Regions from separate parts of the Peribacillus sp. FSL P2-0133 genome, predicted to be linked through region 3. Evidence: riboswitches for the same ligand, from Rfam matches in the RefSeq annotation. Region 3 holds a riboswitch; each other region holds the start of a gene.
What was found. A riboswitch is a leader RNA that binds a small molecule or an ion and turns the genes downstream of it on or off. The one in region 3 is predicted to bind glycine.

Region 1 (8,406 bases), 2.1 Mb from region 3:
AGCAATTGAAAAATCTTCCTCTGATCCAACTTTGGCACAAGAAGCCATTAAACAAGCTGCTCAAGAAATCGCCCAAGCCCAATCTTCCGTAAATCAGGTTTACAATACAGTACAAGCTCAGCAAGCGGAATGATTTTGAGTATTATCTCGATTAATTAATTCAAAACAAGAAGAAAGAGGCCTATATCCAAATTTAGGAATAGGCCTTTATATAACGAATATTTATGGTGAATCCAAGCTTTTTCAAACCCACTTATTTAATGGCGGTATGCTTTGTGGAAAACTTAAACGCATTGTATGGATCATACCTCGTTTTCACTTCCCTAAGCCGTTTGAAATTTTCTCCATAATACGCAGTTGGCCAATCTTTGATTAGAGTATCCGGCCAATTCACATAGTCACCGGTAGTAAATGGCGACAAGGCATGCTTCAGGTCCTTGATCCAACGAATGTTTAGCCGCTCTTCTTCTGGATTGGTCCATGCAGCCTGATACTCCTGGGCGATGATGGCATCGCGATAATAAAAAGCTGTCTCCTTTGGATCTTTAAGGCCCGCCACTCCTCCTAAGGATTGGTGCCAAATGGCTGCATTTTCATTTGGAGCATTTCCTAAAAAATGTTTCATGGTCATGATTGCTTGCTCCGGAAAAGCTTTTTCAATGAAAGATCCTGACCTCTTTCGATACGCCGGTTGATTTCCAGCTGGATAATCAAAGAATCTTACGGCTTCAATGTATGGGACTTCCTTTATCATGACATTTATTGGTGAACCAGTTTTTGTCAAAGGCTTTAATAGCTGCTTCAATCTATGTGACGATCCAACAAATTCACCTTTAGCAAAAATTTCGTTTGCTTCCTTTGCCTTGAATTCTATTTCTGAAGTTAAGCATTCATCAGCTTGAGGGGCCCAATCCTGCCAGGCTTCAAACACCGCTTCGAAATCTTCCCACCCCCATGTGACGGAGAAAACGGATACCCTTGATACGGGGGTTACCCTGAAAGTAAGAGAAGTGACTATGCCAAAGTTTCCCCCTCCTCCCCCGCAGCATGCCCAAAATAAATCACTATTGATTTTCCTATTTGCTTTAATGAGTTTGGCGCCCCTCTTTCCACACGCCCTTACCATTTCTATTTCAAGTAGATTGTCACAAGTAAGTCCAAAGCGCCTCGTTAACATACCTATTCCACCGCCGAGCGTAAGACCTACAACACCAACACTGCTTTCGGTCCCTGCCGGAATCGTCGTTCCATAGTTCCATAACGTATTATATACTCGCCCTAAATCAGCTCCGGCTTCAATTTTTGCGATCATTTTTTCACGATTGACCTTGATATTGTACATTTCACTAATATCAATGACTAGACCGCCATTCACTAATGAAAAATTTTCATAACTATGCCTGCCGCTCCTAACCCGGAAAGGTGCATGATTTTCCCGGGCCCACTTCAATGAATTCAACACATCATCGGAATTTTGACAAAACACAATGACCTTTGGGAATTTAGAAAAACTTAAGTTATTATTTATCCTGGCACGCTCATACTCAGCATCATTTGGTGTAACGATACGCCCGGTAAGCTTAGTTCTTTCCAAAAGATAACCCCTTCCTCGGGTAAATATGTTACATCCTATGAAAAAACTGGCAGGAAGATACATTCCCCTTGCTGTCCCTCCCTTGTAATGGGGTCAATTTAGCTTTACTCGTGAATTTCGCTGTTTTACTCGTGAATTCAACGGTTTTACTCGTAAATTTCGCTGTTTTACTCGTGAATTCCACGCATTTACTCGTGAATTCCACAATTGATCCAAAAAAACAAAAAAAGCCCTTCTCGAATTAAGAGAAGGGCTTTTTTTACCTTATCAGGAAATCTCATCATCGGATTTAACATCCAATGGTGTTCGTTTATCCATTTTCAGCATGTAATAACTTGCTGCGACCAAGGCTAGGAAAACGATCCCGACAACCAAGGAAATCCTTGTACTAGGATTGATCCACATACCGACCAGCACCATCAGTAAAAAGGCAATCGTCGCATAGTTACTGTAAGGGGCCAACGGCATTTTGAACGGATGTTTCTCCATTACAGCAGCATTCACCTTTCTGAATTTAAGCTCACTGATAAGTAAGACAAACCATGGAATCATCCCGGGCAATACACTCGCACTGTACACATAAAGGAATAATTGAGGCGGTGCAAGGTAATTCAGGATAACCCCGATGCCCAATCCTAAAAGTACAGCGATCGTGCAATATGCCGGCACTCCATTTTTAGATACTTTAGCAAAGGCTTTCGGAGCTTGGCCATTCAATGCCAGTGTGTAAAGCATACGTCCTGCACTGAAAATCCCACTGTTGCATCCAGACATTGCTGCAGTGATTACGACAAAATTAATGATGCCTGCCGCTGCAGTGATACCTATTTTGGCAAAGGTTGAAACAAATGGACTGCCTAAGTCATCCAGTTGATCCCAAGGGAATACTGTCACGATGACGAATATGGCACCAATGTAGAAAATTAAAATGCGCCATATGATTGATTGGATCGCTTTTGTTACGGTCTTGGTTGGATTCTTCGCTTCTCCTGCTGTGATTCCGATAAGCTCAACGCCTTGATAGGAAGCCACTACTAGGGAAAGCGCGAAGAAGAATCCTGTCCAGCCTCCCGTAAAGAAGCCGCCATTTGCCCAAAGATTCGATAATCCAATAGCATCCCCGCCATTCCCTATTCCAAAGAAGATAAGGCCAAGGCCGGCAATGATCATCAATATAATCGTTATGATTTTTATAAGCGCAAACCAAAATTCAAATTCCCCGAAGGATTTAACCGAAATAAGGTTTGCCGCCCCCAAGATGATCATGGCGACCACACCTGGTATCCAAGCAGGTAACTCCGGGAACCAATATTGCATATACAACCCAACCGCGATGATTTCGGACATTCCGACGATTACCCATTGAAACCAATTGCTCCAAGCAGTCATATAACCTGCCAAGGGATGTATATAGCTGCTCGCAAAGGTTGCAAAAGAACCTGTAGTCGGTTCTAAATATAGCATCTCACCCATGGAACGCATGATGAAAAATATAAAAATACCTGCGATTGCATAAGCAAGCATAACAGAGGGCCCGGTCCATTTGATCGTGCTCGCAGAACCCATGAATAAACCGACCCCGATGGTTCCGCCTAAAGCTATCATTTGAATATGTCTTGATTCCAGCCCTCTCTTTAATTCCTTGTTCGACATGATTAACTCCCCCAGATGCAATATCGGTAATGCTTTTCCATCCTTGCCACGAACGACTCTCTTTTAATTAGAAATGCTTTATCGTAATCAATATTACATAACACTTCAATTATATTTTCTTATCTTATAATAGTAAATATTCTGTAAAAATACAATTGTATTTTTGAAATAAACAGTTACCAATAATATCTTGTCGATTTTTCTAATCTAAAAATATCATTTTAAAAAAATGATGTTCAGTATTTTATAATAGTGATCGTTCAAAAAGAGCAGAAAACTATCACTTCTGCTTAAACCTTAAGTTAAATACAAACCACTATTAAACTGCGATAATGCCTGTTTCATTTCAAAAATATTGTTGACCTACCGAAAAATTGATGATAGAATTCCAATATTATTTTATAAGCATAATGAATGATCCAACAGTGGAAGATTAACACTGACAGACATTTCTTCACAACCGCATACAAGCAAGCGATGAATGCTATGGATGACACTATAGCAGGAGCAGCTTCTGGAGAGACTGTACAAGATGCAGCGCCGAAGGATTCACAATCTCAGGCAAAAGGACAGAAGAGTAACGAATGATAGAATTGTTATTCTGAACCCTTTAAGAGATTGGTATTATCCAATCTCTTTTTTTATTGTCCATTTTGTGATTGGACTTAAAACTACACTCTTGAAAACCAATGGAATAGGCAAGCAGGGCAAAAAATCACGTCCCTCTCTCCAAGACCATGCAGGTTGAAATCATTACTAACAAGACTATAAAAAACGGGGGCGTAAGAATTGGCTAAACAGGAATTAAAAAGAGATTTAAAAAATCGACATGTACAACTGATTGCAATAGGAGGAACCATTGGCACCGGTTTATTTTTAGGATCCGGAAAAGCCATACAATTGGCTGGACCTTCCATTATATTCTCCTATCTGATAATAGGGATTGCCTTGTTTTTTGTGATGAGGGCGCTGGGCGAATTGCTATTATCCAATGCAGGTTATGCATCATTCACTGAATTTGCAACCGAATATGTCGGTCCATGGGCTGGATTCGTGACAGGTTGGACATATTGGTTCTGTTGGATCATGACCGCAATGGCCGATATCATAGCTGTCGGTGTCTATATACAATATTGGTTCGATATCCCTCAATGGATTCCAGCTCTAATATGCCTAGTCATTCTGTTAGGGTTGAACCTATTGACCGTTAAGTTATTTGGCGAATTGGAATTCTGGTTTGCCATCATTAAAGTAATCACGATCATTGCCTTGATCATCGTAGGAATCATTCTATTGATCATCGGCTTCAACACCAATACCGGAACGGTTTCCATAACGAACCTATGGAATCATGGGGGCATGTTCCCCAATGGCATTTCCGGATTCCTATTATCATTACAGTTGGTCGTCTTCTCATTTGTCGGTGTCGAATTGGTCGGGGTTTCCGCAGCGGAAACGGCGAACCCGAGAAAGAACATTCCTTCTGCCATCAATAAAATCCCTGTCCGGATTTTACTTTTCTATGTTGGTGCCCTATTCGTCATTCTCTGTGTCAACCCATGGACACAACTTGATGCCTCAAGCAGCCCATTTGTAGAGGTCTTTGCGTTAATCGGCATTCCTGTCGCTGCAGGAATCATCAACTTCGTCGTGTTGACATCCGCTGCTTCTGCATGTAACAGCGGTTTATTTTCAACAAGCCGAATACTCTATACGTTAAGCAGAAATGGCGAAGCCCCTGCTAAACTGGAAAAATTAAATAAACAGGCTGTTCCAAGCAATGCCTTATTAACATCCACAATCGTTGTATCAATAGGGGCATTATTAAGCAAGCTGATACCGGAACAGGCATTTACCGTCGTGACGACCATCAGTGCCATCTGTTTCATTTGGGTATGGAGCATTATCTTGATCTCCCATATCAAATATTCGAAAACAAGGCCTGATCTAAGAGCCGAATCGACTTTCAAGGCTCCTTTTACACCCTTTGTCAATTACGCCATTTTAGGATTATTCCTATTCATCCTTATTGTTATGCTATTCGCTGAAGCTACACGACTATCACTGCTCTTGACCCCGATCTGGTTCATACTCTTGGTGATACTATATAACTATCGGAAAAAAAATAGCTAAAGGAAATAAAGCCTTGAATTCAATTCGAATTCAAGGCTTTATCCATCTAAGAAACATATCAAGATTAGGCAGTTGGCACTTTTTTGCTAAAATATATCACCCAACTCCATTAAATTTTATATCAAAATAGTGTAAGCTATTATATATCATCGGACCTTTTTAAAAGAAGGTAAATCCGTCTTGTATGAATTTTCCTTCCCGGTTTGGTTCACCCAGCCATCAGTGGCATTGAAGAATAAACCCCATTGATGGACGTTTCACTTATTTAAAACGGAGGGGTTTGTTTAATGAAGATTATATATATCCTTACTCTAGTTCCTTTTATAGGCATACTAGGATTTCTACCTTTTGTTAATAAAATAGAACCATACGTATTAGGGATGCCTTTCAATATGTTCTGGATGGCTATGTGGGTTGTCCTTACCTCTGCCATATTGGGCATCATGTATAAGCTGGATCCCAGGAATCGGGAAGGTGACCAGAAATGAATATTGCTCTCTTAATCATTTTAGCATTTTTACTTCTATCGATATTTTTAGGGATACGCTCTTCAAAAGGAAAAGATATGAACTTGGAACAATGGACGGTGGGCGGACGTGGTTTTGGTGCGATTTTCGTCTTTCTGCTGATGGCCGGGGAAATCTATACGACCTTCTCCTTCCTTGGCGGCAGCGGCTGGGCATATGGCAAGGGCGCACCCGCTCTATATGTTCTAATTTACATTACTCTGTCTTACGTATTATCCTATTGGCTCCTTCCGGAAATATGGAAATATGCCAAAGAAAATAAACTGATGTCTCAATCCGATTTCTTTGTGAGCAAATATAAGAGTCCCAGTTTAGGAATTTTGGCTGCACTTGTCGGTGTGGTGTCGATGATTCCAGTGATCGTCGTGCAGCTGAAAGGATTGGGAATCATTGTCTCAGAGGCATCTTATGGTGCCATCTCAATGTCCGAGGCAGTTTGGATGGGGGCGATCAGCCTAACCATTTATGTGATGATCTCCGGTATACACGGTTCTGTTTGGATAGCGGTCATTAAAGATATCATGATGGTCGCCATAATAGGATTTTTGGGGATTTATCTGCCGATCCATTACTTTGGCGGATTTCAGCCGATGTTTGAAGCGATTGATGCGGCCAAACCTGGTTTTCTAAAGTTCCCTGACCAGGGACTTAGCGTATCATGGTTTATCTCCACGGTAATATTGCTCGTATTCGGTTTCTATATGTGGCCACAAGTTTTCAGCGCTGTCTATTCAGCACGCAGCGGCAAGGTATTTCGAAAAAATGCCATCATCAGCCCTTTATATACACTCATGCTGTTATTCGTCTTTTTCGTTGGGTTTACAGCTATATTGAAAGTGCCCGGACTTGTTGGGGCAGATGCAGACCTCTCATTGCTGCGCCTTTCGATCGAGACATTTGATCCATGGTTTATAGGCATAATCGGCGGAGCTGGATTGTTGACCGCATTGGTGCCGGGATCCATGCTTTTGATGAGCGTCGCTACACTGCTCGCGAAAAACGTCTATAAGGAATTTGCACCTGCAGTGTCCGATCGCCACGTTGTACGATTGGCAAAGTTTCTTGTTCCAGTCATTGCCCTTATAGCCGTCTACTTCACCTTAAACGGCGGCGAAACGATGTCAGCATTAATTCTAATGGGATACAGTCTCATTACACAGCTATTCCCGTCCCTGCTCTTTAGTCTGAAGAAGAATAATCCCATCAATAAATATGGCGCAATCGCCGGCATCATCACCGGATTATTCATCGTAATCTGCATTACACTCAGTTCTTCAACTATAGGAACCTTGTTTCCGTCCTTGCCGCAAGCCGCGAAAGATTTGAATGTGGGAATCATCGCCTTGGCGGTCAATTTCATTGTGATGATCACGGTAAGTCTTGCTTTCAGAAAGCACGCGGTTCAGTTGGAACCTAAATCCGTTAACGATATTTGAAACACTTTCTGATGCTGGTTATTTTGGATAATGAAACATTAAAAGAACATCGAAAGGGCTCAGTCAAAAGACTGAGCCTTTCTTATAATCGACATCCAAAGTCATAATGTCCTTTTTCTTAAGAGTAATTATACAAAGTTAATAGCGGACAAAAAACAATGTCTCATATGAAACTACTAATCTTTTTTGTTTATAATCAAAACCCCTATTTTAACTAATAAATACAACGAGAAAATACTCTTTTCAGGAGGTTCGGGCTTTTACTTGGGATTTGGAGTAAATACTCGTGAATTCTACGTTTTTACTCGTGAATTTGGAGTAAATACTCGTGAATTTGGAGTAAATACTCGTGAATTTGGAGTAAATACTCGTGAATTTGGAGTAAATACTCGTGAATTCCACGCTTTTACTCGTGAATTTCATGCTTTTACTCGTGGATTTGGAGTAAATACTCGTGAATTTCATGCCCGTTAAAATTCATTTCCTTTTTTCACGTACCTTCAGTAATCCACTAAAGCCTTCCTGTCATCATTCATTGCTTTAACGATACCCTTATATTCGTGCAACTGTTGCTCCAGTTTTTGTTTTCTATTTACGATCATCCTCGTAACTTCTTTCGGGCTGGGCCCGCCTTGAATGCTTCTAATTTCCACAAAGTATTCGGGAGAGATGATCTTTTTCCATTCGTCTTCAGTTAAATTCACTGCAACGAATTCATTGATGATCTTGTTGATGTCTTGCGTGTCCCAATCATAAAGCTCCTTCCCTTCACCAATCGACCGTTTTGCAATATGACTCGCTATGGAATGAGCTTTTCTAAATGATATCTCGTAATCTCTTGATAGGGTATCCGCTAATTCAGTAACCGTTATACTGGATTTTGCGGCCATTTTCTTTGTATGTTCTTCATTTACTTTCAAAGTCGATATGACGGCATACATTAGTTTCATGACACGTCCTGCATTCGAAAAAGCCCGATATAAATGCGGCTGTAAATCATCTTCCGTATCGACGATATCACCAAATGGCGTATTGTGGATCATATTCATTGCAGCGAGTGCAT
Region 2 (8,406 bases), 1.6 Mb from region 3:
TGCAGTGAATGCTCGTAGGCTGCCTGGAACTTTTGAATGTCCCCCGCACCCATGAATAACACGACACTGTTTTCATGATGTTGCAATATTGATGTTGTGTTCTCCGTAATCAGCTCGGCACCGGGAATCTTATCTTGAAGGTCTTCAATCGATAACTTCCCTTGATGTTCACGAGCAGATCCAAAAATTTCACATAAGTATACTTTGTCGGCCAAATTCAAGCTGTCGGCGAATTCATCCAGGAATGCCTGCGTTCTCGAGAAAGTATGTGGCTGGAATACCGCAACAACTTCACGCTCTGGATATTTCTGACGCGCCGAGTCGACAGTTGCAGAGATCTCGGTCGGATGGTGTGCATAATCATCAATGATGATCTGACTTCCGATTTCCTTTTCGGAGAACCGGCGTTTAACTCCGCCAAAAGTCCGCAACTGGGCTTTCACAGCTTCCGTATCCAAGTTTTCATATTTACAAAGTGCAATGACACCAAGTGCATTCAACACATTATGTTTTCCAAAAGTAGGAATAGTGAATGTATCATAGTAATTGTTCCTTACATGCACATCAAAAGTCGTGCCATCCGGAGTGACGGAAACATTTTTCGCTTGAAAATCATTTCCTTCTGCAAATCCGTAAAAAATAACCGGTACTTTCGCCTGAATATGTGGTAAATGCTCATCATCCCCGCACGCAATGATGCCTTTGTTGACTTGAAGGGCCATCGTTTGGAAAGCCTCGAACACGTCTTCGACATTGGCGTAATAATCAGGATGATCAAAATCGATATTCGTCATGATTGCATAATCCGGATAATAGGAAAGGAAATGACGGCGATATTCACATGCTTCGAATACGAAGTAATCAGAATTCACGATACCTTTACCCGTTCCATCCCCAATCAAGAAGGATGTCGGTTTAGCGCCCCCCATTACATGGGCAAGCAAACCGGTCGTCGATGTTTTACCATGCGCTCCCGTAACGGCCACGCTAATGAAGTTTTTCATGAAATCACCTAGGAAGCGGTGATAACGGATAATCGGCAAATCAAGTTCTTTTGCCTTCACGATTTCCGGATGACTATCCGGAAACGCATTTCCTGCAATGATGGTCATTCCAGGTTGAATATTTTCCTCGTTGAAAGGAAGGATTTTAATCCCGGCTTTTTCTAATGCCAATTGTGTAAAAAATTCTTTTTCGTAATCGGAACCCTGCACTTCAATATTCATATCATGCAGTATTTGTGCAAGAGCACTCATACCCGACCCTTTAATTCCCACAAAATGGTAAGCAGTCATAAAGCGAACCTCCACCAATCGTCTACCTGTATGACAGTATATGACGTCATCTTTTATTTGTTTTTTCCATTACGAGACTTGTTAGTAACGCAATTTCTTAATAGGTTTTTCAAGCTCTTATCTTCAATCATTCATCAACAAAAAACTATTATATCACTTTTTTATTCATTCATCCATGTCAGGCAGATGCCAATTTATCAAATCATTGGTTTTTCCCTCAATTAAGGTGATAAAAAAGGGTTTTCACCCTTTCACATTATATTCAATTTCCTTTTATTAGGTTCTCTTAATTAACATGTAAAAATTCCAGTTCTTCTTCCGTAATCAATACATCCCTGGGCCTTGAGCCCCTGGATTCGGAAACGACTCCCCGTTGCTCCATCATTTCTATTAGACGCGATGCACGGTTATAACCGACACGGAAGCGCCTTTGGACACTCGATGCAGATGCCGCCTGCTGGCTCACGACAAATTCACAGGCCTCGAAAAACAGTTCATCCGCATCTTCCGTGACTTCGGCCCTGTTCAGCAAGTCTTCCTGTTCAAACAGGTATTTCGGCTGCTGCTCCAGTTTAACATGGTTTACGACTTGATCGATTTCTTCATCACTCACGAAAGTCCCTTGCAGGCGCACCGTTTTCGAAGAGCCGTTTTCAGCGAATAACATATCTCCTCTTCCCAATAATTTTTCTGCACCGCCGCTATCGATGATTGTACGTGAGTCGACTTGTGAAGAAACCGAAAAAGCGATCCTTGTCGGGATATTTGCCTTGATCAATCCAGTTATGACATCGACTGAAGGTCTTTGAGTGGCTACAATCAAATGGATGCCGCAGGCACGGGCCTTTTGCGCAATCCGGCAAATCGCTTCCTCTACATCAGCCGGGGACATCATCATTAGATCTGCAAGCTCATCGATGATCACTAGGATATAAGGCAGCTTGCTTGAATATTGACCGGCTTTTTCCGCTTGGTCATTAAAGCGGGTGATATCACGCACACCGGCATGTACAAACAATTCATAACGCCGTTCCATCTCCTCTACAGCCCATTTCAACGCAGCCGTAGCCGCTTTTACATCGGTTATGACTGGACTGACCAAATGCGGGATCCGGTTATATGGGGCGAGCTCGACCATTTTCGGATCGATCAACAGTAATTTCAATTCCTGCGGCGTCGCTTTATACAGCAAGCTGACCAGCATCGTGTTGATACATACACTTTTCCCCGATCCCGTTTGCCCGGCTATCAATCCATGCGGCATCTTTCTCAAATCCGTGATAATCGGCTGACCGGATATATCGAGTCCTAAAGCCACGGCAAGCGGTGATTCATGCTCTTGAAACTCAGTACTTTCCAAAACCTCACGCAAAAATACCGGTTTGCTTTTCCTGTTCGGAATCTCGATGCCAATTGTATGTTTACCCGGAATAGGCGCTTCCATCCGCATATCCTGAGCAGCAAGGCTTAATTTGATGTCATCCATCAGGTTCGTCACTTTATTCACCTTCACTCCCGGCTCCGGATGCACCTCGAAACGAGTTACTGCCGGTCCTTGAGTGACATTGACGACCTTTGCACGGACATTGAAATTTTTCAATGTCTCATCAAGTAATAAAGTCTGTTCCTCGAGCCACTCATCATCATGCACAGCATAAGTGGGAGGTGTCAGCAATTCGATATTCGGAAACACATAATATGGATTATCCTCCGCTTCCACGGAGCCAAAAACTGCAGGGGTATCGCCCTGGCCACTTTCTGCTGCCGCCTCTGTATAAACTGCTTCTTGATACCCATTTCCGGAAATGGGGGATTCCTGTTCCAAGAGCGGCTTAGTGACCGGGCTGGAACCAATATTGGATTCAACTGTATTTACAGGCACGGCGGCGATTTCCGAACCAGCCTTAGTGTCCAAAAAGGTTGGTGTAATGACCGGAGTCCCCTCTTTCGGCATAACTCTGCCTTCCTCTTGTTTCCGTTCAGGAATGGCGGATGGTTTCGCTTGTCCTGTCTCCGTTTCAGCAGCATCATTCATTGGTCGCTTATCAGGGGAAACTACTGCCCTTTCCGAATTAAGGCTTTTTTTTTCCGGCATCATTTTATTCATGAAGCTGTTTTTTTCCCGATCTTGCTTAAGCATCATCACATTAAATGGGATATGTTTTTTCGGACGTTTAGGCTGCACTTCAGGTATTGCCTCAGATGGATCTTCAGGCAGTGTCCCTTGACTAACGGATGGTTGATTTGATTGTGCAGCAACCTCCCCAGGAACCGATATAGCTTCAGGCGGGGTGTCGTCCGCCTGTTCCATGATGGATACAGCGACTTCGCGTCCAAAATCGACCTGGTCCTGTTCAATAGCCTCTTTTTCCACCGCAGGCTCAATTATGTCAGGCTCGCTTACTGCTTCTTCTGGCAGTGACTCAATGGAATTCCTACGAAAGAAAGCGGGTATCTCCGAATCTTCCCTTTTTTTTTCAGCTTGTTCCGGTATAAGAACGGATGGTTCTATCGTCATTTCCTCATGTGACACTTCTTTTGAGATTTCAGGGATCGGTACCGGAATCTCGATATCGGGTCCTTCTTTTTTAAGGATGGGCATTTTGCTTTCTAATTCATATTCGACAATTTCTTCAGAAGGGACTGTTTTTTTTTCCGGACGACGGAACCCATAAATGGGTGAAGGGATTTCCGTTGGGCGGAATGGAGTATTTGACGGGACTATTTTTGAGGTTTCCTCCCGGTCGAAGCTTCTCCGTTTTGGTTCAGTATCCCTTACAGGCCTTCTCGTTGTTTCTTTGGTCACATTCTTCCCCTGTTTGGGTTCACTTTCTTCCCTGTTTCTTTCCCTAGGCTTTCTTTTATTCTGCTCCCGGTCTGGAATGAGCGGAAACTTGAACTGTCCTTTTGGATATTGAAACAGGATTTTCGTATCCGGGTCTGGCGTCTGGGACATTTTTTCCACTTTTTGATTGTAAACCTTTATTTCTTCTTTCTTTGACTTAGAAAGCTTTGAAAAATCCATTTTCTTTAATGTCTCTTCATCAAGCGGCTCATCTATAATAATTTCTTCGATTTCAATAATTTCCTCTGCTTGGAACCATTTTTTCATCTTATTTAGCCATTTCAAAACTATCACTCTTTCTACATCTGTAGTTATGTAACTAATTCTACCAGTTATTTTAAAAATATCGAGAAAATTTAAGCTGAATTGGGATTAGCATCTTTTTTTTTTATCGTATTCCTGCTAACTTAACGTATTTCGCAGAACTCCTACCCTATTAAACCCCTTTTGGAATGAGTTTAAACCTATTAATTGCGAAATAACATTAGCCCCTAGTCTACTATTTAAATAAAACACCGCTGTTAAATCGCGTTTACAAAGAGATTAAGTTTTCATGCAGCCTTTGAAGCAGACTGGCCAATTCATTGCAACATCCTTCATGAAACCGCCGACGGCATCCAAATACCTGCCGCAACCCATAAAACACCGTTCGTTAATACCGAACGGTGTTTTGTGGGTTTCTGCGTTTTTTTTGCAAACAAAGACCAAAGGTACTATTTCCATTCATAAAAACTGCATACAACCTGCGCCACTGATTTGGAAGCGATCAAAAGGGCATCCTCATCAATGTCGAATTTAGGATGGTGATTGAAATATGCCTTCTCCACCCCTTTCGGTTTACAGCCAATGTAAAAGAAGCAGCCAGGAATCTTTTCTGCATAATACGAAAAATCTTCTGAACCAGAGAAAACCGGAAATTCCACAACCTTCTTAATATCTTTGTCATCCATGCTTTCCAGGCTATTTTTCACGAATCGCGTCAGTTCAGGGTCATTATATAACGGAGGATAATCGGGAACATATGTAAGTTCGCACTGAACATCAAATTCCGTTTCTACCCCTTTAACGATCCGGTGGATTTCCTTATCGATCAGCTGTTGGGTCTCTGCTGTCATATAACGAACATCCCCTTCAATTTCTATACGATCTTTAATGACATTAAAGCTTCCTTTTCCATCGAAGGAGCCGATTGTGACTACACCCATATCAAAAGGGTTCAAGCGACGGCTGATTACGGTTTGTACGGCTGTCACGAAATGGGCGCCTGCCACAATGGTATCATTAGCCATATGCGGGGAGGATCCATGGCCGCCTACACCCTTTATCGCTAACTTGAAATAGGTCCGTCCAGCCATCGAATAGCCGCCGCGATACCCGACAACCCCTGCTGGATGAGAAGGAAATAAATGGATTCCAAAAACAGCATCCAGTTCATCCAAAAACCCTGATTCCATAATGCTTTTGGCTCCTCCGGGGGGTGTTTCTTCTGCATGTTGATGAATTATTTTGATCGTACCTGATAGGGAATCTTTCAGCTCATTGATGCAGTCTGCCAATACCAATAAATAAGCGGTATGCCCATCGTGTCCGCAGGCATGCATGACACCTTCATTTTTTGAACGGAATGGAACCTCCGCTTCTTCTGAAATCGGCAGTGCATCGAAATCGGCACGGAGACCTATCGTTTTCCCTGGTTTTCCACCTTCGATCGTCACGATGATCCCTAATCCATTTCCTACATTCGTTTGAATCGATACATCTTTCCCCTTATAAAAATCAATGATATATTTTGCCGTTTTCTCTTCTTTGAAGGATAGCTCCGGATTCTCGTGTAAATGACGGCGGATTTGAACCATTTCCCCTTTACGGGCTTCAAGCATGTTCATTAATTTGCTTTTCACATTCACGATTATTCTCCCCCATTATTTCAAGTTGATTAGCATATTAGTAAGTTCCATGTTCGCTGTAAACCTTCTGTATGTAAAAAGCCAAATAAAAAAGGACAGAGAAGGGTTCCGTAAACTTACCGCTCCCTTCTCTGTCCTTTTACCTGAGAGATTAACTCCATTTTGGTCATGGAGGTTTCCCCGTTGGTGGCACACTTCCTGCGCGCTCTCCAGAGTTGCGTCCAGCTGCGGTACCATTTACCTGAGAGATTTGCTCCAAGGGATATTTTTGGAACTTGCTCCTTCGGTGGCTCAATGCTTTGCACTCTCCCACAACGTTCATCCGCTCGTTATATTGTTTTATTCCATATTTTCAAAATATTACAATTATATTATCACCGATTAAAAAATAAATATCAACTCTAAGGGTCATAAACTCTATTAAACTTTAAAAGGACCGCTGTCAGATGCTGACACGGTCCTTATGTATTCAATATATTATTGTTCACGCTTTTTGTTTTTACCCATAATGAAGATGGGCTCCAACTCATTTTCTTCGTAAAGAAATGATAGAGCCGTTATTGGAACATGACCGCTGGCAAAGAAGCTCATCGCCATTTGCGCAAGAATATCATAGCCCGTATCATTCTTCACATCGGCAATGATGATGACGTCCTGATGGGGAATGGCCACAGCCATGGTTCCCTCGATCTTGTCCTTCATTTCCCGAAGCCATGATTCATTCAGGATCCTGCTGGCATCATAACCATCATTCGTGTTCAAAAAATAAAATGCATTACCTGCAACGATATCCGACTTCATTTCAGTGGAGAGGGAACGGGCATTAAAAAGGGCAATTTCACGGATCCTGTCACCCTGCCAATTTTCCCGTTGAATCATCTTTTCATCTATAAGACGGTAGGTTTTCCCTAAATCAAGGGCATAAAAAATCCGGGTTTCAGCCGTATGCTCATCGAATAAAAATGGATTTCCTTCTTCCGATTCCATTGGAAAGGAGGTCGAGCGGATGACTGGGAAAATGAATTTCTCCTTGCCTTCCATGCTATGTTCTCCCCCCATCACATTCAGGGCCTCTTCCACGTAATAGATAATTTCATCGATGGCCTTTTCCTGTACGTTTTCATAGTTAGCAAGTACAGGAGGCAACTCGATGGTGATACCCTTCCCGGTCTTCACATTTTCCACCCGTAACGTATCTTTCTTGCTATCGAATTTAAATGTGCGATTTTCATCTTTTAAACGTTCCTTCAGGATATTTTTCAGCTTCGTGCTGTCCATTTTCATGACTGACCCTCCTCTTCATTGAAAAATCCCCAGCGAGAAGGGGATATTGATTATAGTGATTGTATGAATTCCTCAATTTGTTCTTGCGTTTTACGATCCTTGCTCACGAATCTGCCTAGCTCTTTACCATTATCATACGCGATGAAACTTGGTATACCGAATACATCATTAGCCGCACACACATCGATGAATTCATCACGGTCCACATGAATGAATGTAAAGTCAGGAAATTTCGTTTCAATCTCCGGCATTATCGGTTCGATTACACGGCAATCCCCACACCATGTCGCCGAAAAAAGAAAGATATGTTTGCCTTCATTTTTCAATGCATCATATTGCTCAACGGTTTGTAAATTTTCCATTTGAATATTCCTCCTGCTCTAAATGACACCTTAGTTTTTATAATCCCATCATACCAGACTCTCCAGAAATCAACCATTAATACGGATCGGTTGAAAGGCAGGGGTCAGCTTATTTCTGGGGCACGGATGAAACGATTTCCATCATTTGTTTTGCATCGGTTTTTAATTGGTCTTTATCCGTTTCGGTTGTCAGCTTCACCCCGCCGATTCCCACTGCAAGCTCATACTTTTCTTTCGGTATCTCTTTGATCGAGATAAAGCCGAATTTATCTTCAGTCTGAAAAGAATGCAGCATTACATTTTGATCATCTTGTTCCTTTATCGCCAAATATATCACGGAGCTGTCTTCTTTTTCATTTGGATTGTCAAATAATATATAAATCTTATCACCTTTTTGTAAAATCAAATTATTATCATGTTCTTCCACTACTTTAAAATCCTTTGGCAGATAGACCTGAATTAGCCCCGCCTCTTGATTGGGCTGTTTTTCATCGTCACGAAAAGCCACTTCAGCAGCCTTCATAGCCTTTTCGGTTTGTCTCTCGATACTTGAGCAGCCCACAATCAAACTGCTTATCAACAGAAAAACAAGGATATTCTTATTCGATAAAGCCATCGTCATTCCTCCAGCCGTCTCTTTTACTACCTTATGGATAATATTATCCTTATTTATGGAATTCATCCATTTTCTAAAAAACATGGTACAATGAAAG
Region 3 (8,406 bases):
GGCGAATTTAAAAGAACCAATTTCTGATAAATCAATTTCCGTTAACTTTTGCAAAATGCTTTCTGCCTTTGGTCCTTGGATGGCAAGCTGAGCGATGTCTTCCGAAATATTTTGGAGCTCCATCTCTCCTTTTACATGCTGCTTCATCCATTCGTAATCTTTCTCAATGTTTGCAGCATTAATGACAAGTAAATATTTTTCATTTCCTAATTTATAAACTAATAAATCATCGACCGTTCCACCGTCTGGATAACACATTGCGGTATACTGTGCTTGATTGATGCCAAGCTTTGTTACATCGTTTGTAACAAGGTAGTTAATATAACTCTCGGCATCTTTCCCTTCCACAAGTACTTCTCCCATATGAGAAACATCAAAAAGTCCTGCTTCAGTTCGAACAGCTTCATGCTCTTCTAAAATGCTGGTAAATTGAACCGGTAGAGCCCAGCCACCAAAATTTATAACTTTTGCCCCGTATTTTTTATATACTTCAAAAAGCGGTGTTTGCTTTAATGCTGTTTCAATACCCATGATTTACCCCCAATTATGATTTTCTGCAAAATAGTTCAACTGTTACAGGTTTCTTTATTGCTAGTAGTATCTCGCTGCCATGGCAGTTGCTCAGGTTTCAGCAAAGGCATAATTCCATTAAGCTGCCCCTTTCTTTACACAGTAGTTGGCTGTTGAAATAACGGATAAACATCACAAATCTCTTTGGTTGTTTCTCTTGCTTTCTGAATGACGTCTTTATTACCTTTACTCTTTAGAACAGTTGCAATCACTTCACCAATTTTCACCATCTCTTCCCTCTTCATGCCTCGAGTTGTTAAAGCTGCTGTCCCCATTCGGATACCGCTCGTAACAAATGGCTTTTCTGGATCATAGGGAATCGTATTTTTATTCACGGTAATGCCTGCGTCTTCCAATAATTTCTCCGCTTCTTTTCCTGTTAAATTCCACGGACGCAAATCTAAAAGGACAATATGATTATCTGTTCCACCAGAAACAAGTGCTGCACCTTCATTTTTTAATGTTTCGCCAAGTGTTGTAGCATTTTCAATGACTTGTTTCGCATAATCCTTAAAGCTTGGTTGTAAAGCTTCGTTGAATGCAACTGCTTTTGCTGCAATGATATGCATAAGTGGACCGCCTTGAATTCCTGGGAATACGGATTTATTAATCGCTTTGATAATTACTTCATCGTTCGTTAAAATGATGCCCCCCCGAGGTCCTCTTAATGTTTTATGAGTTGTACTTGTCACAACATCCGCATATGGGATTGGGGATGGGTGAAGACCAGTAGCTACCAGCCCGGCTATATGAGCCATATCCACCATAAGTTTTGCACCAACTTGATCGGCGATTTCTCTAAATCGTGCAAAATTAATCGTTCTTGGATAGGCACTTGTTCCTGCAATAATCAATTTAGGTTGTTCTTTCTTTGCGATAGCTTCCAACTCATCATAATCAATTAACTGAGTATCTTCTCTAACTCCATAAGACACAACTTCAAACCATTTTCCTGAAACGCTGACTGGACTTCCATGAGTTAAGTGGCCACCATGTGAAAGGTTCATTCCCATCACCTTATCACCAGGCTGAAGGAGTGCGAAAAAAACTGCGAAATTGGCTTGTGCACCTGAGTGAGGCTGAACATTTGCATATTTGGCACCAAAAAGCTTTGTTAGACGCTCAATGGCCGTTTGTTCTGCCACATCGACAAATTCACATCCACCATAATAGCGCTTTCCTGGATAACCTTCTGCATATTTATTTGTCATCACGCTTCCCATTGCCTCTAATACATCTGGGCTAACAAAATTTTCTGATGCAATCAATTCCAGTGTTTGATGTTGACGTTGTCCTTCTTTCTCAATCGCTTTAAAAATGGTTGAATCATTTTGTTGTAAACTCATTTCATTTTCCCTCCCGGACATTTTTGTTAATTCTGAATTTTTACATAATTTTCAATTCCAATATGGTGCTCTTTCCCGCTACAGGCCTGCTTTTCTATGAAAACTGCTAAAAACAGTATGCTTTACAACCTTTTTTGCACGCAAAAAAGGACAGAAAAGGGTCGTAGCGTTCTCTACCCTTCTCTGTCCTTTTACCTGAGAGTTTAGCTCCATTTTTTAATAGAGCCTTTCCCCTTTGGTGGCGTATATGTTTATACGCGCTCTCCAGAGGTGCGTCCATTTGTGGTTCCATCTACCTGAGAGATTTATTCCAAGGGTCTTTTTGGAACTTGCTCCTTCGGTGGCTTGTCGCTTTGCACTCTCCCACAACTGTCATCCGCTTATTCAATTTGGTACATTTAGAATAGTTGTTGAGAATAATTATGTCAAGCATTTTTGAAAGCGCTAACAATACTATTCTATAATATTTATTTCGAATTATCATAGAATCAACCAGATATCTTTGGCTTTTTAAAACGGGCAGATTTTTTACTCACCCAGTTGGAAAAAATGGAGCGGCAACTATCTGGACAAACACAGCAAATAGAATCAAAGGATTTCTTGCCTCTTAATTCCCCGCTACCTCTCTCTGATTCGCCTGATCCACCTTCGTTATGCGCATCTTATAAATCGCAATCAGCATAATGAACCAAACAGGAGTAACGAATAAGGCAACACGAGTGTCGTCCGCAAGTGCAAGAACAACTAGGACGAACGCTAGGAAAACAAGGATCAAGTAATTGGAAATTGGATAAAGTGGTAATTTAAATTTGTTCTTTTTCACTAGATCTGGTCTTGTTTTACGGTATTTCAAATGACTGATGACTGTAATTCCCCAAATAAAGATGAAACATACGGTAGAAATACTTGTAATCAAGGTAAATACTCCTTCAGGCATTAAATAATTCAAAACAACAGAAATTAAAATGACAACAGTTGAAAAGAACAATGCATTGGAAGGTACTTTACGGTCATTAAGTTTTGCAAACGGTACAGGTGCATTTTTATCTTTGGCAAGTGAGTATACCATCCGGCTTGTACTGAAGATTGCGCTGTTACATGCCGAAGCAGCCGATGTTAGGACTACAAAATTAACGATACCAGCAGCTCCAGCAATACCTACAGCCACAAATACTTGAACGAATGGGCTTTCCGTTGGGATGATTGCGTTCCACGGATAAACACTCATAATGACAATAAGTGCGCCAATGTAGAAAATTATAATCCGAATAGGAATATTATTGATCGCCTTGGGGATAACTTTTTCTGGATCTTCTGTTTCACCTGCTGTAAGTCCTACAAGTTCAATGCCCACAAACGCAAACACTACCATCTGGAATGAGAGGACAAAACCATTTATTCCATTTGGGAACATACCTTCGTGACTCCATAGATTCGTGAAACTTGCTGCGCCTGAATCAGTGGAAAAGCCTTTAATAATCATGAAAATACCGATAACAATTAATGCTAGAATAGCTATGACCTTAATTAATGCGAACCAGAATTCCATTTCGCCAAAAAGTTTTACGGTTGCAAGATTCATAAATAGCAATATGACTAGTGCAATTAATCCAGGCATCCACTGCGGTACGGAGGGAAACCAATACTGAGTATAAAGTCCAACTGCTGTTAAGTCGGCCATTGCGATTGAAATCCAGCAGAACCAGTATGTCCAGCCGGTTACAAATGCTGCCATATTACCTAAATAGTCTCTTACAAAGTCAACAAAGGAATGATAGTTCAAATTAGATAAGAGTAGTTCTCCAAGTGCGCGCATGATTAAAAAACAAATGATGCCTGTAATCATGTAAGCAAATAGAATTGATGGCCCAGCTAAATGAATAGATTTTCCTGCTCCAAGAAATAATCCCGTTCCGATTGCACCACCAATAGCTATGAGTTGTACGTGCCTGTTTTTTAACCCTCTATCCAACTTTTGTTCCTGCATACGATTCCCCACTTTCTACTTTTATAGGCTACTTGGAATTTTTTCCTTATAAAGGTTCAGTCCTTCAATGAGTGTGAATTATTAGCATACTGGGAGACTGACCTATCACTGTAAGCGCTTTCTCGGTGGGTACTAGATATAGTTTTTTGAAATAGATCTACCAACCTTTTTTGAAAATATACCATTAGTTGCACAAATCAAAGGATAGACTCATTTATCTACATATCTCCATGCACTCTCCTCTCTTTTTATCTTTCCAAGTACAAAAAAAGGCAGAGGAAAGATAGGGATTTTCCTAACTTCCTCTGTCCTTTTACCTGAGAGTTTAGCTCCTTCGGTGGCCTATGGCTCTCTTCAGAGACGCGTCCAATTGTAGTCCTTTTACCTGAGAGATTAGTCCCCTGCTTTTTAGGGTTTGCTCCTTCGGTGCTAAACAATGTTTAGTCTCTCCCACAATCTTCATCCGCTGATATAGAGTTGTACTACTAGTTGTATATTATCGGGTTTTAATGGATATTTCAATTATTATCTGAAAAAGCTCTATTTTCTGATAATTAAATATGGACAAGTTTGAACTTTATGAACAGTGTATAATTTGAAGTTATTAGCTACGAAAAAACAAGCTTATAGCAGCTTTTCTATGTCGCAAGGAATCCCAAACAAGCTTATGTATAAGCGAAACATTTTTACATTTTTCCGATTGACAATACGGGTAAATTTTAAAGTTGGGAAAGGGCATAGAGTCTATAGTTTTATCATAATTAATGTATGGAAAAAGAGAAAATTCGAGACTCGCGAAAATCCTTGCAGCAGTAAAGATTGTCTAGGAGCTTCCTCCCTAAGTTCAGCAGTATTAGAAGCCTTCTCTTCTTTATCAACTTCCTCTTCAGCCCCACCACCTGCTATATTAGCAATGATGACTATTGCTAGAACCCATACCCACCACTTCTTTGGCTTCTTTAGCTTGATTTTCTTTTCCTTAACCATTAAGCCTTATACCCCCTTTACAGTTTTTCAGACGGACTGTTGTAAACAAAAATAGAATAACATAATTTGGATCAATACGGTTTATATTTATCATCAAGCATTCATTTTCACAATGCTTGACGTGTTAACGAAACAATCTCCCATTTCACTTTACCAGCGTCAAACTAGGCCACTAATTTGGTTAGACTCTACTTTTTAAACATATCCATAAAGTATGATCAATTCTATACCTTACCTTGATAAAATGACATATTTTAAGGGCGTGTTTAGGATGATCCAAACACACCCTTATAAAAATTCAATTGATTCATTCTATAAAAAGGGTTGATTTATTTGCATTCCCTATTTACAGATAGATGAAAATTCGAAGTTATCGTTGCCTTTTCCATAGTAATAGGGTGGTTAGATTTTTTATTTATAGAATCAATCAGCCCCTACCTCGCACCGTGCATGAAAGTTTCCCTTCACACGGAGATCCGCCTATCAGGTACTGCCATTAGCCTTTCTCCGCAATCGTTTTACTTTTTACTAATAAAAATATCTAATTCAGCAAATCCTGTGGTAATCTGAACCACACCTTACAAATGATTCTATTCTTTTCCTTAATCTAACTCATAATAACCACAAACAACATACCCTACTGCTTTTGCTGCCACGAGAAGGGCATCTTCATCGATATCAAATTTAGGATTATGATTAAAATAAGGTTTTTCTACTCCTTTAGGTGTACAAGCAATGTAAAAGAAACAGGAAGGGATTTTTTCAGCATAGTAAGCAAAGTCTTCAGATGGCGGCATTGCTGGAAATTCCATTACTTCTTTAATATCTTTATCCTTTGCATTCTTAAGAAACTCAGCAACCTTTCCTGTTAGTTCGGGATCATTATATAAAGGTGGATAGTCATTCGTATATGTAAGATCACATGTTACTCCAAACTCTTCTTCAAGTCCTTTTACAAGGCGTTTAACTTCCTTTTCAATTTTTTCTTTTGTTTCAACAGTCATATAACGGATATCGCCTTCAAGCTCTACGCTGTCTTTAATTATATTAAATGTTCCTTTTCCATCAAAAGAGCCAATAGTAATCACACCAATATCAAATGGACTTAATCGACGGCTAATAATCGTTTGAGCAGCTGTAACAAAATGAGCACCAGCCACAATGGCATCATTTGCTAGATGTGGTGAGGAACCATGTCCACCTCTGCCTTGAATTTTTAATTTCAAATAAGCCCTGCCGTTAAAGGAATATCCAGCATGATAACCAACAACTCCTGCTGAATCCATTGGCAGCAGATGGATGCCAAATATATTATCTAAATCGTCAAGTACCCCGGATTCTACAATACTCTTTGCCCCGCCTGGCGGAACTTCTTCCGCATGCTGATGAATAATTTTGATTGTACCGGGAATTTCATCTTTTAATTGAATGAGGCAATCCGCTAAGACTAACAAGTAGGCTGTATGGCCATCATGAGCACACGCATGCATAACGCCTTCATTTTTTGATTTAAAGGGTATATCCGTTTCTTCAACAATTGGAAGCGCATCAAAATCAGCTCGAAGACCGATGTTTTTTCCAGGCTTTCCACCTTTAATGGTCACGATAATTCCGTATCCATTACCTACATTAGATTGAACTTCTACGTCCTTTTCTTTATAAAAATCGATAATATATTGAGCTGTCTTTTCTTCTTTAAAAGAAAGCTCAGGATTTTCATGTAGGTATCTACGAATTTCAATCATTTCATCCGTACGGGATTGTAGCATTTCCATTAATTCACTTCTCATAATCTCTTCATCCCTTCATTATTTTTCGAAAACGCCGTTAAATGTGGCATTTTACATTTCCAACAGCTAATTATTCTGCAATAGGGATCCGGTTGGTACCAGCCGGTGATTTTTTAGGAGCATTAGATGTTTTAGCGGTATCTTTTGCACCAAAAAGATAATAGATGATATTGAAAGCACAGCGAATATAACATTTACGAAAATCCCTATTGAAGCCGCTGTTTCAAGCTTTCAATTTGCTGCTATTCCACCGTAAACAGCAGCTGAAGAAATCGCGACGCCGAATGCACTGCCAAGTGAGCTTGCCACCTGTATATGGCTTATTTTGAAATACAGCAAAGTCAATCAGAACGATATCTTTGCTATTTTCAACGATTAAAATAATAATGCCTATGATTGTGGCAACGAGTAGGACGATTGAAATCGGACTTGTCCATCCTAATCTGCTCCGTAATTAATAAATACATTCAAGGCAATCATTATAATGCTAAAAATGATCAAGCCAGTGTAATCGAATTTATAGGCACCGTTTCCTTTCTGGTTTATCTTTCAGCAGAAACATACCAATTATTGCAAAGAATGAAAATCCACCTCCGCCACATGGAAGCTGCGATTGCACCTTCGCAAAAGATATTACGTCTTTTCCCGTTTACCTTTCTCCTGCTTCTTCATAGCCTTCTAATTGCTTCCTCTAAATTAATTATAAGAATACTATTCAAATATAATGAGTCATTATTTGGTATATTGCCTACAGGGACACTGTTGGATAGTTCTTATCGTCATCCAGGTGTTCATAAAGGCAGCGAAATTCATAATCATGAACTATTACGCCTGCAGATCTGGATTTTATGCTAATGAGCTTTCCTTTTTCGTATATCGTGTAAATATATTTTCATATTGACTTCGAAAATAAAAACCCATATCCAGAAATAGAAGTGCTTGTTGGGGAAATAGCACCAGGCCCATTAAGCTAAAAAAGACGGAGCTTTTTGCTCCGCCTTAATGCTAGAATATTTTTTTCTCATTCAACTCGAGAGCTAATTCTTTAAAGAACTGTAGCGATTCTGGATTTCCCATGGAGTCTGCATTCACTACCTTATCAAACTCGAATCCTAATAACACTTTACGAATCGGGACTTCCATTTTCTTTCCGTTCAATGTTTTTGGAATTTGTTCAACGACATGGATTTGGTCAGGAATAAAGCGAGGGGACACATGCCCTCTGATTTGTTCCTTGATTTTTGCCGTCAATGAAGTATCCAGGGCTTTACCGGGCTTAAGAACAACGAACAGTAACATTGAGGAACCCCGGCCAAGCACTTCCCTATCAATGACAAGGCTTTCCATCACCTCGTCTATCGCTTCGACGACCCGGTAGATATCGCTAGTTCCCATCCGTACACCAGAACGGTTGATGGTCGAGTCGGAACGTCCATAAATGATACAGCTGCCCTTGTCGTCGATTTTTATCCAATCACCATGTTTCCATATGCCAGGATACGTATCGAAATAACTCTCGTAGTATCTTGACCCGTCTTGATCATTCCAGAAGTATAGCGGCATGGACGGCATCGGTTTGGTAATGACCAATTCACCGACTTCATTAATCAATGTTTGACCATGCTCATCAAAGGCTTCCGCACAAACCCCTAATGCCCTTCCTTGTATTTCTCCGATTCTCACGGGCAATGTTGGGACACCGCCAACAAAACCGGCACAAACATCG

Region 1: another riboswitch for glycine. It lies ahead of MKY17_RS03235 (amino acid permease); the one in region 3 lies ahead of MKY17_RS13310 (amino acid permease).
Region 2: another riboswitch for glycine. It lies ahead of MKY17_RS20795 (amidohydrolase); the one in region 3 lies ahead of MKY17_RS13310 (amino acid permease).

Annotation. Positions count from the first base shown of each region.
Region 1 is NZ_CP150254.1:665,904-674,309, reverse strand. It holds gene MKY17_RS03250 (hypothetical protein) at 1-133, shown strand, start outside; partial or broken gene MKY17_RS03245 (FAD-binding oxidoreductase) at 244-1,594, opposite strand; gene MKY17_RS03240 (amino acid permease) at 1,862-3,247, opposite strand; glycine riboswitch at 3,752-3,830, shown strand; gene MKY17_RS03235 (amino acid permease) at 4,037-5,380, shown strand; gene MKY17_RS03230 (DUF3311 domain-containing protein) at 5,668-5,868, shown strand; gene MKY17_RS03225 (sodium:solute symporter) at 5,865-7,343, shown strand; gene MKY17_RS03220 (hypothetical protein) at 7,608-7,817, shown strand; gene argH (argininosuccinate lyase) at 7,844-8,406, opposite strand, start outside.
Region 2 is NZ_CP150254.1:4,327,068-4,335,473, forward strand. It holds gene murC (UDP-N-acetylmuramate--L-alanine ligase) at 1-1,295, opposite strand, end outside; gene MKY17_RS20790 (DNA translocase FtsK) at 1,582-4,425, opposite strand; gene MKY17_RS20795 (amidohydrolase) at 4,854-6,041, opposite strand; glycine riboswitch at 6,169-6,270, opposite strand; gene MKY17_RS20800 (DUF1444 domain-containing protein) at 6,525-7,331, opposite strand; gene MKY17_RS20805 (thioredoxin family protein) at 7,382-7,693, opposite strand; gene MKY17_RS20810 (hypothetical protein) at 7,803-8,309, opposite strand.
Region 3 is NZ_CP150254.1:2,766,623-2,775,028, reverse strand. It holds gene gcvT (glycine cleavage system aminomethyltransferase GcvT) at 1-531, opposite strand, end outside; gene glyA (serine hydroxymethyltransferase) at 666-1,916, opposite strand; glycine riboswitch at 2,090-2,194, opposite strand; gene MKY17_RS13310 (amino acid permease) at 2,524-3,903, opposite strand; glycine riboswitch at 4,267-4,366, opposite strand; gene MKY17_RS13305 (hypothetical protein) at 4,648-4,890, opposite strand; gene MKY17_RS13300 (amidohydrolase) at 5,493-6,680, opposite strand; gene MKY17_RS13295 (hypothetical protein) at 7,098-7,535, shown strand; gene MKY17_RS13290 (acetoacetate--CoA ligase) at 7,686-8,406, opposite strand, start outside.